DNA from 3 places in the Sodalis sp. RH14 genome. Region 2 is predicted to be linked to each of the others. Evidence: predicted binding sites of a transcription regulator. Region 2 holds the regulator's gene; each other region holds the start of a gene.
The links. Region 2 encodes sigma-54, which starts transcription at its own class of promoters, with help from an activator protein. Its sites were predicted from a motif close to GTTGGCACANNTTTCGCTNT; they were not measured.

Region 1 (4,456 bases), 1.1 Mb from region 2:
ATGAATGCGTACCGCCGCGCGACAGCCGGCCGAAGGTGGGTTTTAAGCCCAGGATGCCGCACAGTGACGACGGCACCCGGATGGAACCGTTGGTATCGCTGCCCAGGGAAAACTTCACCAGCCCGGCGGCCACCGCGGCGGCCGACCCGCCGGAGGAGCCGCCGGCGATGCGCGCCGGGTCGCGTGGATTGCGGGTGGCGCCATAATGGCTGTTCTCGGTGGTAAAACCATAGGCGTAGGCATCCATATTCAGCATGCCGGACAGCAGGGCGCCGCTGCCGGCCAGTTTGGCCACCGCCCAGGCGTCCCGCTGCGCCGCGGCGCGATCGCTGTACAGGCTGGCGCCGGCCAGGGTGGTTTCGCCCGCCACGTCAAACAGGTTTTTCACGCCATAAGGGACGCCCGCCAGCGGCGGCAGGGGGGAGCCGGCACGGCGCAGCGCGTCCAGGGCGTCGGCTTCGCTTAACATTCTCTGCGCCGTGACCCGGGTCCAGGCGTTCAGCGCCGGATTGGCGGCGTCGATGGCGTCCAGGACGGCGCGGGCGATCTCACGGGCCGATACCTCGCCCCCGGCCAGCAGGGCGGTGATCTCGGCTATCGATAATGACGCCAGGGTGGTGATGTTCATGCCTTGTAGACTCCCGCCACGTCCAGCCGGTCATCCAGCGGAAAGGCCATCAGGGGCGCCGCCATGGCGGCGATGCGCTCAAACTGCGCCAGCAGCTCCGCGCGCCTGGCGTCATCAAGCTTAAGCGCCAGCACGCTTTCCATCTGGCGGATATAGGCCGCGCAATCGATGGGAACGGCATCGCCAGGCAAGGAATCGTTTGGCATTGAGTCTCCGGGCGCTGAATCGCCCGGTACTGAAACCATGGGTACCGCATCGGTCGGAATCAAGGGCTTATCCATCAGGTTCTCCAGGTTTTGTTAACACTAAAATCCGGCGGCGCTGCCGTTGCTGCGCGGGTCAAACGCGCCCTCCAGCATCCCGTTGGTATGGCGCACTATCGCGCCGGCGTGTCCGACCGCTTCGCTGAAATCCGGCAGGGACTCCACCTCGTGGCCGAGCGCGCGCAGGGCATCAAAGGTGGCGCCGCTAAAACGCCCTTCGAGTTTCAGGGTATCGGTGGCCTGCCCCCAGGTCCGCCCCAGCAGCCAGCGGGGCGCGTTGACGGCTTGCTGCAACGGCATGCCCTGCATGATATGGCGGGTAAATATCGCCGCCTGGGTCTGCGGCTGGCCGTCCCCGCCCATGGCGCCGTAGACCATGACCCGGCCGTCATGCAGCTTTGCGGCGGCCGGATTAAGCGTATGGAACGGATATTTGCCCGGCGCCAGCGCCCGCAAATGCCCGGGCTCCAGGCTAAAGGCGGCGCCGCGGTTTTGCCACAATATACCGCTTTTCGGCAGCACCACGCCGCTGCCGAATTCGTGGTAAATGCTCTGGATAAAGGACACCGCCAGCCCGCTGCTGTCCACCGTGCCCATCCATACCGTATCCCCCGGCGCCAGCATACTGCCCCAGGGCGCGGCGCGTTCGGCGTCCACCCGGCGCGCCAGGCCGTCCAGGAAAGCGGGCGCCAGCAGGGCGTCAGGATCGCAGGCCAGGTGCGCCGGGTCGGTGATAACTTCATCGCGCAGCGCGAACGCCAGCTTGGTGGCCTCGACGATGCGATGGATGGTCTGGGTTTCAGACTGCGCGGCCATGGACAGGCGATCGGTAATGCCGAGGATGGCCAGCGACACCAGGCCCTGGGTGGGTGGCGCCAGGTTAAACAGCTCGCCTTTGCCGTGCGCCAGGCGCAGCGGGGCGCGCCGTCTGGCGCGGTAAGCGGCCAAATCCGCGGCGGTGACCGGCATGCCGATCGCCTTCATTTCCTGGGCCATGCCGGCGGCTACCGGGCCGCGGTAAAAACTGTCCAGTCCCTGCTCCGCCAGGGCGGTAAGGGTTTCGGCGAGCCGTGGCTGGGTAAAGCGGCTGCCGGCCAGCGGAATCTCCCGATGGGGAAAAAACACCCGGGCAAAATCCGCCCGGCCCGCCAGTTCGGAGAATTTGGCGCGGGAAGCCTGTTCCTGCGACAGGGAAACCGGCATGCCGTCGGCGGCATAACGGATGGCATCCGCGAGCAGGCTTGATAGCGGCAGCCGCGGGTAGCCCATTTCCGCCGAGAGCGACAGCGCCTCAGCCCAGCCGGCCACCGTGCCCGCCACCGTCAGCGCCGACATCGCGCCGCGATGGGGGATAAGCGCCTCATCCCGGTAAAAATCGAAGGTCGCCAGCGAACCCGCCGGGCCGCCGGCATCGATGGCGACCGGCTCGCCGCGCGGCGGCACGATAAGCCAGAAACCATCGCCGCCCAGGCCGTTCATATGCGGGTAGACCACCGCGATGGACGCGGCAGCGGCCACCATCGCTTCAATGGCGTTGCCGCCCGCGCGCAGGACGGCCAGCGCGCTTTCGCTGGCAAGATGATGCGGCGTTACCGCCATGCCCATCGGCGCCATGGAACTGTTGTTCATCGTGGTCAATATCTCTTGTTAACGGGCGGAGGCTGGCAACAGTTAAGCAAGAGGCGTTCCAACCCGCGCCGCCGGATTCATTTGCCTGCGCCGCGGCAGGATATGCTAGGGTAATATGAAACAAAGGTTGCAGCCGGGAAGGAGATATGAAGCAATTCGATGAGCGCCTGCGCGCCGCTTATGCGCAGCTTTCGCCGCAGGAACAGCGGGTCGCCGCGTTTATCCTCGATCATTTCGACGATCTGATCAGTTATAACAGCGCGGAGCTGTCGCGTTTAAGCGGCGTCTCCAAGGCGACCGTCAGCCGGCTGTTCAAACGCCTGGGTTATGATAACTATCGCCAGATGCGCGACGAACTGCGGGTGTTGCGCCAAAGCGGGATGCCGTTAACCGATAGCCGCGACGCGGTCCAGGGCAACACGCTGTTGTCACGGCATTACAAACAGGAAATGGCTAACCTGACCTACTGGGTCAACCGGCTGGACGGCGCGCAGTTTTCCTCGGTGATAACGGCGATGGATAATGCCCGGCGTCTGTGCCTGGTGGGCTTGCGCAACAGCTATCCGGTGGCGATGCACCTGCGCCAGCAACTGCTGCAGGTGCGCGGGCGGGTGAGCCTGCTGCCGCAGCCGGGGCAGACGCTGGCCGAAGAAATAGTGGATCTGACCGCCGAGGATATGGTGGTGGTGGTGGCGTTTCGCCGGCGCACGCCGCAAATCCGGCCGTTATTATTGCAGCTTAAAAATAACGCCGTGCCGGTGCTGCTGATAAGCGAGCCCCAGGCGCAGGCGCTGATTCCGCTGGCGCGCTGGCATATCGCCGCAACGCTTGACAGCGTATCGGCGTTTGATTCCTACTCGTCTGCCATGAGCCTGGCGAACCTTATCAGCAACGCATTGCTGCATCATACCCTGGCCCAGGGACGGGCGCGCATCCACAGTATCGCCGATGGGTATGGCGAACTGGATGAGCTTGAACCCCGGGGTTCATAAAAAAACAGCGCGACATAGCGGTGCGCTTGCACTTTATGGGTGCGTTATTTTCCCGCCGCAGGGCCAAGGCTTTGCCATTCCCGTTAGCATAACCCCGCTTATGGCGGGGCTGGCCTGATGTTTCCCCCCGGTGTTCCCCGGCGTGAATCAATGGTTTCATTTGGCACATTAGTTGCAGATAATTAGCCTGAGAATCATTTGTTTCATTACTTCATCTTGGGAACCCGGTATGCAAATCAGAAAACAGCTTATAGCCCTGGCGGGCGCGGTCCTGTTGTTTACCCAGGCGGGGGCGGCCCTGGCCGATCAGTTACAGCAAATCCAGCAGCGCGGCGTGCTGCGGGTCGCCATTCCACAGGACTTCCCCCCTTTTGGGTCGGTCGGCACCGATCTGCAGCCCCAGGGCTACGATATCGACATGGCGCGTTACCTGGCCGACAAGATGAAGCTGAAATTGCAGCTGGTGCCGGTGACCAGCGCCAACCGGGTGCCTTATTTGCAAACGGACAAGGTCGATCTGGTGATTTCCAGTTTGGGTAAAAACGCCGAGCGCGAAAAAACCATTGATTTCAGCCGCGCTTACGCGCCGTTTTTCCTCGGCGTCTTCGGGCCGAAGGACGACGGGCTGAAAGCGCCGGCGGAACTGGCCGGCAAAACGGTGGGGGTGACCCGCGGCGCGGTGGAGGATATGGTGCTGACCGATCTGGCGCCGAAGGATGCCCAGATCAAGCGTTATGAAGATAACAACACCACGCTGTCGGCCTATATGTCCGGCCAGGTGCAGTATGTGGCGACCGGTAATCTGGTGGTGAGCGCCATTGCCCGCCAGAACCCGGCCAAGGCGCCGGCGGCGAAATTTATGCTTAAGGACTCGCCGTGCTATGTCGGCCTGCGCAAGGATGAGCCGGCGCTGAAGGAGAAGGTTAACGCCCTGATCGACGAAG
Region 2 (4,456 bases):
CGGTCATCGGCCGCAGTTTGGGATCCCAGTGCGGGTTGGGCAGGAAACGCACGTCGAAAACATAATCGGCGTCGATGGGCAGGCCGTGCTTATAGCCGAAAGACTCGAACACGATGGTCAGCTCGCGCTCGCGTTTGCCCAGCAGCCGGGCACGCAGCATTTCCGCCAGCTCATGCACCGACATTTCCGTGGTATCGATAATCAGATCCGCGCGGGAGCGCAGCGGTTCCAGCAGTTCATTCTCTTCATCAATGGCGCTTTCCAGCGACAGGTTCTTGCTGGATAACGGATGCAGGCGCCGGGTATCGCTATACCGCCTGATTAGGGTGCTGCGATCGGCGTCGAGGAACAACAGCTGCGGCGAAAAGCTTTGCGGCAGGTTGTCCATGGCGTGCTCGAAAATCTCCGGCGTCTCGGGCATATTGCGCACATCAATGCTCACCGCGGCGGAGATATTCCGGTCGGCCAGCGTATTGGCCAATTGCGGCAGCAGCACCACCGGCAGGTTATCGACGCAATAAAACCCCATATCTTCCAGCGCGCGCAGCGCGACTGATTTCCCTGAACCGGATCGACCGCTGACAATCATCAGCACCATGACGACTCCCCTCTGGTATTTTTATTGACCCATTGGCCACGCTTGCCGTAATCGCGCCAATGACTCCCCGCTGGTCGGTACAGCGCCGGGCAGGCAATCCGACCCGGCGCGTTAAGACCCGGCTTCCGTTTCCGTCATTATGGCATACAGCTCTTCATCGCTTTGCGCGGCGCGCAGGCGACGGCAGACCGTTTTATCGGCCAGGCGCTTGGCCACCAGGGCCAGGGTGTGCAAATGGGTTTTACACTGCTCGGCCGGCACCAATAGCGCAAACAGCAAATCCACCGGTTGGTTATCTATCGCATCAAAGGCAATGGGCTGCTCCAGGCGGATAAACACACCGACCGCGCGCAGGGTGTCTTCTTCCAGCTTGCCGTGCGGGATGGCGATACCGTTGCCGATACCGGTACTGCCCATGCGTTCACGGGTCAATACGGCCTCGAACACCACCTGCGGCGCCAGGTTGAGCTGCTTGGCCGCCAGCTCGCTGATAATTTCCAGCGCGCGCTTTTTGCTCTGGCAGTGGATGGAGCCGCGGGTGCACTCAAGGCTTAACACCGTGTTTATTTGCAAAGCTGTATCGTTAGTCATTTCATTTCACTTAAGGCGCTTGTTTCACCTTTAAGACTCATCGGCCCGTTATCGTACGGATAACGAGCCGATGTGAGGTTAGGTAGCGATAATGGCTACAGTGAATTCAGTACTGTTTCAGTTTCTCTTTATGTTTGTTCAACTGGCGCGTCAGCTTGTCGATCAGCAAATCGACGGCGGCATACATATCGTCCGCCTCTGACGTCGCGTGCAGCTCACCGCCGTTGACATGGATCGTCGCTTCGGCAATCTGCTGGACTTTTTCGATCTTCAGAACAATATATACCTGATTGATCCGGTCGAAGTATTGTTCCAGCTTGGAAAATTTCGTCGTCACGAAATCGCGCAAAGCATCGGTGATTTCAACGCGCTGTCCGGTAATATTCAGCTGCATAGTGTCTTCCTTCTCTGTAGAGGTCAAACCATTTGCTTACGCTGGTTTGACGGCGGGATGGACAAAGACTCTCGGTATTTTGCCACGGTTCGCCGCGCCACCATAATGCCCTGATCGGAAAGCAGGGTGGTCAGCTTGCTATCGCTTAGCGGCTTCGCCGGGTTTTCCGCGGCGATTAATTTTCTCACCAGCGCACGAATGGCCGTAGAAGACGCTTCGCCTCCCCCCTCGGTATTGACGTGGCTGGAGAAAAAATATTTCAGTTCAAAAATGCCGCGCGGGCTGTGCAGATATTTTTGCGTCGTGACGCGGGATATCGTCGATTCGTGCATCTCCACCGCCTGGGCGATATCCGCCAGCACCATGGGCCGCATATACTCCTCTCCCTGATCGAAAAACGCCTGTTGCTGCTCCACGATGCAGCGGGTCACTTTTAACAGCGTGTCATTACGACTTTCCAGGCTTTTGATCAACCAGCGCGCTTCCTGCAAATGGCTGCGGATAAATTGTCCGTCCGAGTCATTGCGGGTGGTATTGCCGAGCGCGGCGTATTGCTGGTTGATTTTAAGATTGGGAATGCTGTCGGTATTGAGCTCCACCGTCCAGCGATTATGCACCTTGCGCACCAGGACGTCCGGGATGACATATTGCGATTCGGTGGTATTGATTGACTGGCCGGGCCGGGGATCGAGGGATTGGATCAGCGCCATGGCGGATTTCAGCACGTCTTCCTTTAGGCGGGTGGATCGCAGCAGGCTGCGGAAATCATGGCTGGCCAGCAGATCGAGATAGTCGCTGACGATAAGCCTGGCTTCGTTCAGGTAAGGGAAATCCTTCGACAGCTGCGATAGCTGGATCAGCAGGCAATCCCGCAGATCCCGCGCCGCCACGCCCACCGGATCAAAGCGCTGCACGCGTTTTAATACCGCTTCCACTTCGTCCATGGTGACGCTGTCGTCGCCGATGCACTCGAGGATATCTTCCAGCGGCACCGTCAGGTAACCGGTTTCATCCACCGCGTCGACGATGGAGGTGGCAATGGCGATATCGGTATCGGAAAACGGCGTCAGCTCCACCTGCCACATCAGGTAATCCTGCAGGGTCTGGATGGTTTCGCCCTGGTAAATCGGCAGTTCTTCGTCGCGGTAGTCGGTGCCGGTGCCCGAGGGCGTGCCCGCCGAGTACATTTCGTCCCAGGTGGCGTCAAGCGGCAGTTCTTCCGGCATGTCCTTCTGCTCCATCGCCTCGCGGGTATCAAGCGATTCGCTGTCGGGTACGTCGTGTGAGTCTATTTCTTCATGGACATCGGTTTGCTCAAGTAAGGGGTTGCTTTCCAGCGCGGTTTGAATCTCCTGCTGAAGTTCAAGCGTAGACAGTTGCAGCAGGCGTATTGCTTGCTGTAACTGCGGAGTCATGGCGAGTTGCTGACTAAACCTGAGTTGCAAACCTTGCTTCATATAATGCGTCAATTAACCTCTTGGGGCTTTCACTTCAGGACACCTTATCAGAGGCGGAACTCTTCGCCCAGATAAACACGCTTCACCTGCTCGTCCTGAAGGATTTCGGCGGGTGTGCCATGGGCGATAAGATGTCCCTGGCTTACGATATAGGCGCGCTCGCAGACGTCCAATGTTTCGCGTACGTTATGATCGGTAATCAGCACGCCCAGGCCGCTATCGCGCAGATGTTCAATGATTTTCTTGATATCGATGACGGAAATCGGGTCGACGCCGGCAAAGGGCTCGTCAAGCAGGATGAATTTAGGGTTGGCCGCCAGGGCGCGGGCAATTTCCACCCGCCGCCGCTCGCCGCCGGATAATGATTGCCCCAGGTTATCGCGCAGATGGGCGATATGGAATTCTTCCATCAGCGCATTGGCGCGGTCGTCGCGCTGCGAAGCGCTGAGATCGTTTCTGATCTGCAATACCGCCATCAGGTTATCAAACACGCTCAGGCGGCGGAAAATCGACGCTTCCTGCGGCAGGTAGCCGATGCCGCGCCGGGCGCGGGTATGCAACGGCAGCAGGCTGATATCGTCGTCATCGATAATAATGCGCCCGGCGTCGCGCTGGATGATGCCGACCACCATGTAGAACGTGGTGGTCTTGCCGGCCCCGTTCGGCCCCAGCAACCCGACGATTTCCCCTGAGCTGACCTTGAGGCTGACGTCTTCCACCACATGTCGGCCCTTGTAGGCTTTAGCCAGGTTTTCTGCGATTAATGTTGCCATGGGTTCAATTACTCTTATTTAGTGCCGGATTTGGGCGCCTTGGGCGCTGAGGACGCTTTGGGTGCCGCGCCCGCCGGGTTCTTATCCTGCAGCTGGGACGGCACCAATACGGTGGTGACCCGTTTGCCCTTGTCGCTGAAGGCTTCCATTTGCTGTTGTTTAACCAGGTAGGTGATGCGATCGCCCTTGACGTTGCTGTCGAGCTGTTCGAGATAAGCGTCGCCGGTCAGCACCACAAAATCGTTGGCCAGCTCATAGCGGACCTTTTGCGCATGGCCCTTCACCGGCTTGCCGTTGTCCTGCATCTGGTAAAACGTCACCGGATTGCCGTAACCCTCGACCACTTCCTTGCCCTGTTCGCCGTTGGGGCGGGTGATGACCACTTTGTCCGCCCGGATGTCGATGGAGCCTTGTTTGACCACCACCGTACCGGTAAGGGTGACGACATTGGTCTGCATATCGACGGCCTGCTGCTCGGAATCAATATTGATCGGCTGGTCGGTATCGCCGGTCAGCGCCAGGGCATTGGCGCTCGCCAGCAGCAGCGCGCCGGCCGCAAAAACGTAACAGATGTTATTTTGGATTTTGGATTTCATAAGAGGTCTTAACCTTTTCAATCAGCTCGGCAGTCTTGTTCCGCAGG
Region 3 (4,456 bases), 710 kb from region 2:
AGCGGTGTCACTTCCACCAGTTCATCATCATCGATAAACTCCAGGGCCTGTTCCAGCGACATCTTGATCGGTGTCACCAGCGTCGTGGCCTCATCGGTGCCGGAAGCACGCATGTTGGTCAGTTTTTTACCTGTCAGGCAGTTTACCGTCAGGTCGTTGGAACGGGTGTGAATGCCGATAATCTGGCCTTCGTACACTTCCGCGCCGTGGCCCAGGAACAAACGGCCGCGATCCTGCAGGCTGTACAAGGCGTAGGCTACCGCTTTGCCCTGGCCGTTGGAAATCATCACGCCGTTCTGGCGTTGGCCGATTTCACCCGGACGGACATCGTCATAATGGCTGAACGACGAATACAGCAGGCCGGTGCCGGACGTCATGGTTAAAAAGTCGGTGCGAAAACCAATCAAGCCGCGGCTGGGGATGATGTAATCAAGACGGATGCGTCCTTTGCCATCCGGCAGCATATCGCGCATTTCACCTTTACGGATGCCCATGGCTTCCATAACCGGGCCCTGGTTCTGTTCTTCGATATCCAGGGTAACTTGTTCGAACGGCTCTTGTTTCTTGCCGTCGACGGTACGATAGATAACTTTCGGGCGCGATACGGCGATTTCAAAACCTTCACGCCGCATGTTTTCGATCAGCACCGACAAATGCAGCTCGCCGCGGCCCGAGACCAGGAAGGTATCCGGATCGACGGTTTCTTCCACGCGCAGGGCCACGTTGTGCACCAGCTCTTTGTTCAGGCGCTCAAGGATCTGGCGGGAGGTGACGTATTTGCCTTCCTTGCCGCAGAACGGCGAGGTGTTGACGCCGAACGACATGGAAACGGTAGGTTCGTCCACCGTCAGCGGCGGCAACGCTTCGACCAGGGCCTGATCGCAAATGGTATCGGAGATATTCAGCTCGCCAAGGCCGGTAACGGCGATGATATCACCCGCTTCCGCCAGCTTGGACTCGATGCGCAGCAGGCCCATATGGCCCAGCACCTGGCCCACTTTGCCGTTGCGACGCTTACCTTCATGGTCGATGATGGTAACAGACTGGTTCGGTTTAACCGAGCCGCGTTTGATGCGGCCGATACCGATGACGCCAACATAGCTGTTGTAGTCAAGCTGCGAAATCTGCATCTGGAACGCGCCGTCGCTGTCGACGTTCGGCGCTTCGACGTTCTTGACGATGGATTCAAACAGCGGGGTCATGTCGCTGGCCATGTTCTCGTGCTCATAGCCCGCAACACCGTTTAACGCGGAGGCATATATGATCGGAAAATCCAGTTGCTCATCGGTTGCGCCGAGGTTGACAAATAAATCAAACACCTGGTCCACTACCCAATCAGGGCGGGCGCCGGGACGGTCGACTTTATTGATGACCACAATGGGTTTGAGACCGTAAGCAAAGGCTTTCTGGGTCACGAACCGGGTTTGCGGCATGGGTCCGTCCATGGCGTCGACCAGCAGCAATACCGAGTCAACCATGGACATCACGCGCTCAACCTCGCCGCCGAAATCGGCATGTCCGGGGGTATCAACGATGTTGATACGGTAGTCGTGCCAGTTAATAGCGGTATTTTTAGCGAGGATGGTAATCCCGCGCTCTTTCTCCAAATCGTTGGAGTCCATGACGCGCTCGGTGGCGTCGTTGCGGTCACCCAATGTTCCGGATTGTTGCAACAGCTTATCGACCAGGGTAGTTTTACCATGGTCGACGTGCGCGATGATGGCGATGTTACGCAAATTTTCGATCACAACTTTGCCTCAGGCATTAGAAATAGCGCGTTATTGTACACGTAATAAGCGAGGGACTAAACAAGATCGCGACGATCTCTGCATTTGCGTCATTTTTGACGCTTCGTCATCCCTTTCTCAGTGCATTATTTCACCTCGCCCCATTTATTGCACCAAAATAGTGCCCACTTACTGCCCAAATGCACTAATATAGCGCTATCCCACCAATCTGGTGCAGGCGGACTTTGGTTAATAAGGCCGGAAACGCGGCCCTTCTCATCATTTTGGCAATGTTGGCACACTTTTAGCTACTGTTTATACCAGTCCAGTTTAGCCTAGCCCAGCTAAGTTAAATAAAATTCGATCCATACGATTTCGTTCCACGACGACAATGGCACATCCGGGAGAATACAAGTTATGTCCGCTGAACACGTTTTGACGATGCTTAACGAGCACGAAGTAAAATTCGTCGACCTGCGTTTCACTGATACGAAAGGTAAAGAACAGCACGTCACTATACCAGCCCATCAGGTAGATGCCGACTTCTTTGAAGATGGAAAAATGTTTGACGGCTCCTCCATTGGCGGCTGGAAAGGCATTAACGAGTCCGACATGGTGCTGATGCCCGATGCCAGCACGGCGATGCTCGACCCCTTCTATGAAGAAACCACCCTGATTATCCGTTGCGACATCCTTGAGCCTGCCACCATGCAAGGCTACGATCGCGACCCGCGTTCCATCGCCAAACGCGCCGAAGAGTTTCTGAAAACCTCCGGCATTGCCGATACCGTGCTGTTTGGGCCGGAACCTGAATTTTTCCTGTTTGACGATATCCGCTTTGGTTCGTCCATTTCCGGTTCCCATGTCGCTATTGACGACGTTGAAGCCGCATGGAATACCGATAAAGTTTACGAAGGCGGCAATAAAGGCCATCGTCCCGGCATCAAAGGCGGTTATTTCCCGGTTCCCCCGGTGGATTCATCACAGGATCTGCGTTCCGCCATGTGTTTGACCCTGGAAGAAATGGGCCTGGTGGTTGAAGCTCATCACCATGAAGTCGCCACCGCCGGCCAGAACGAAATCGCCACCCGCTTCAACAGCCTGACGAAAAAAGCCGACGAGATCCAAATTTATAAATATGTCGTGCATAACGTTGCCCATGCCTTCGGCAAAACGGCGACCTTTATGCCGAAACCGATGTTCGGCGATAACGGCTCGGGCATGCACTGCCATATGTCGTTGACCAAAGACGGCAATAACCTGTTCTCCGGCGACAAGTACGGCGGCCTGTCCGAAACCGCCTTGTTCTACATTGGCGGCGTCATCAAACATGCCAAGGCCATCAACGCCCTGACCAACCCGACCACCAACTCCTACAAGCGTCTGGTCCCGGGATATGAAGCGCCGGTTATGCTGGCCTACTCCGCCCGCAACCGCTCAGCCTCCATCCGTATCCCGGTGGTCGCCAGCCCGAAAGCCCGTCGTATCGAAGTGCGCTTCCCGGACCCGGCCGCCAACCCATACCTGGCGTTTGCCGCCCTGCTGATGGCCGGTCTGGACGGGGTTATCAACAAAATCCATCCTGGCGATGCCATGGACAAAAACCTCTACGATCTGCCGCCGGAAGAAGCGAAAGAAATCCCACAGGTGGCCGGTTCTCTGGAAGAAGCCCTTAAGGCGCTGGACGCGGATCGCGAGTTCCTGACCCGTGGCGGTGTTTTCACCGACGACTCCATCGACGCCTATATCACCTTACGCACGGAAGAAGTAGACCGTATTCGCATGACGCCGCATCCGGTGGAATTCGAGCTGTATTACAGCGTATAACTTGACGTTTTTTTGTTGCCGTGGAAACTTTCAGCCCATCTTCGGATGGGCTTTTTTCTCCAGCAAAGCTTGCGCGCAGCCATGCGCATGACGACATAACGGACTAAATGCACTGGTAGAGTGCGGGAGACTGCTTTATGGCTACAGGCTCATTGCCCGATGCTGGGCAGATCCTTAATTCCCTGATCAACAGCATATTGCTGCTGGATAATGACCTTGCCGTTCATTACGCCAATCCGGCGGCGCAACAACTTTTAGCGCAAAGCTCGCGCAAGCTTTTTGGCACGCCGTTGCCTGAGCTGCTGGGCTATTTTTCGCTCAACGTCGAACTGATGCGCGAAAGCCTTAACGCCGGCCAGGGGTTTACCGATAACGAGGTCACGTTGGTGGTTGACGGGCGGGCGCATATCCTTTCCCTTACCGTGCAACGCCTGCCCGAGGATTTTTTCCTGATGGAGCTGGCGCCGATGGATAATCAGCGCCGCCTCAGCCAGGAACAGATTCAGCATGCCCAGCAGGTGGCGGCACGGGATCTGGTGCGCGGCCTGGCCCATGAAATCAAAAACCCGCTGGGCGGTCTGCGCGGCGCGGCGCAACTGCTGGCCAAAGCATTGCCCGATCCCTCGCTGCTGGAATACACCAAGGTGATCATTGAACAGGCCGACCGCCTGCGCAACCTGGTCGACCGATTGCTCGGGCCGCAGCAGCCCGGCATGCACGTTACGCAAAGCATTCACCAGGTGGCCGAGCGGGTTTTCCAACTGGTCTCGCTGGAAAAGCCGGATAACGTCACTCTCCTGCGGGATTACGATCCCAGCCTGCCTGAACTGGCTCACGATCCCGATCAAATGGAACAGGTATTGCTGAATATTACCCGTAATTCGCTGCAGGCGCTGGGTGAA

Region 1: a site for sigma-54 is predicted at 2,564-2,583, ahead of ACL2XQ_RS01090 (gamma-glutamyltransferase family protein). Genes of this name have one in related genera too.
Region 3: a site for sigma-54 is predicted at 2,020-2,039, ahead of glnA (glutamate--ammonia ligase). Genes of this name have one in related genera too.

The regions. Positions count from the first base shown of each region.
Region 1 covers NZ_CP178739.1:250,400-254,855, forward strand. The annotation lists gene ACL2XQ_RS01080 (AtzE family amidohydrolase) at 1-628, opposite strand, end outside; gene hpxX (oxalurate catabolism protein HpxX) at 625-834, opposite strand; gene ACL2XQ_RS01090 (gamma-glutamyltransferase family protein) at 934-2,520, opposite strand; gene ACL2XQ_RS01095 (MurR/RpiR family transcriptional regulator) at 2,667-3,512, shown strand; gene ACL2XQ_RS01100 (transporter substrate-binding domain-containing protein) at 3,742-4,456, shown strand, end outside.
Region 2 covers NZ_CP178739.1:5,096,725-5,101,180, reverse strand. The annotation lists gene rapZ (RNase adapter RapZ) at 1-598, opposite strand, end outside; gene ptsN (PTS IIA-like nitrogen regulatory protein PtsN) at 710-1,189, opposite strand; gene hpf (ribosome hibernation promoting factor) at 1,296-1,583, opposite strand; gene rpoN (RNA polymerase factor sigma-54) at 1,607-3,040, opposite strand; gene lptB (LPS export ABC transporter ATP-binding protein) at 3,088-3,813, opposite strand; gene lptA (lipopolysaccharide ABC transporter substrate-binding protein LptA) at 3,828-4,409, opposite strand; gene lptC (LPS export ABC transporter periplasmic protein LptC) at 4,387-4,456, opposite strand, start outside.
Region 3 covers NZ_CP178739.1:5,810,793-5,815,248, reverse strand. The annotation lists gene typA (translational GTPase TypA) at 1-1,748, opposite strand, end outside; gene glnA (glutamate--ammonia ligase) at 2,145-3,554, shown strand; gene glnL (nitrogen regulation protein NR(II)) at 3,692-4,456, shown strand, end outside.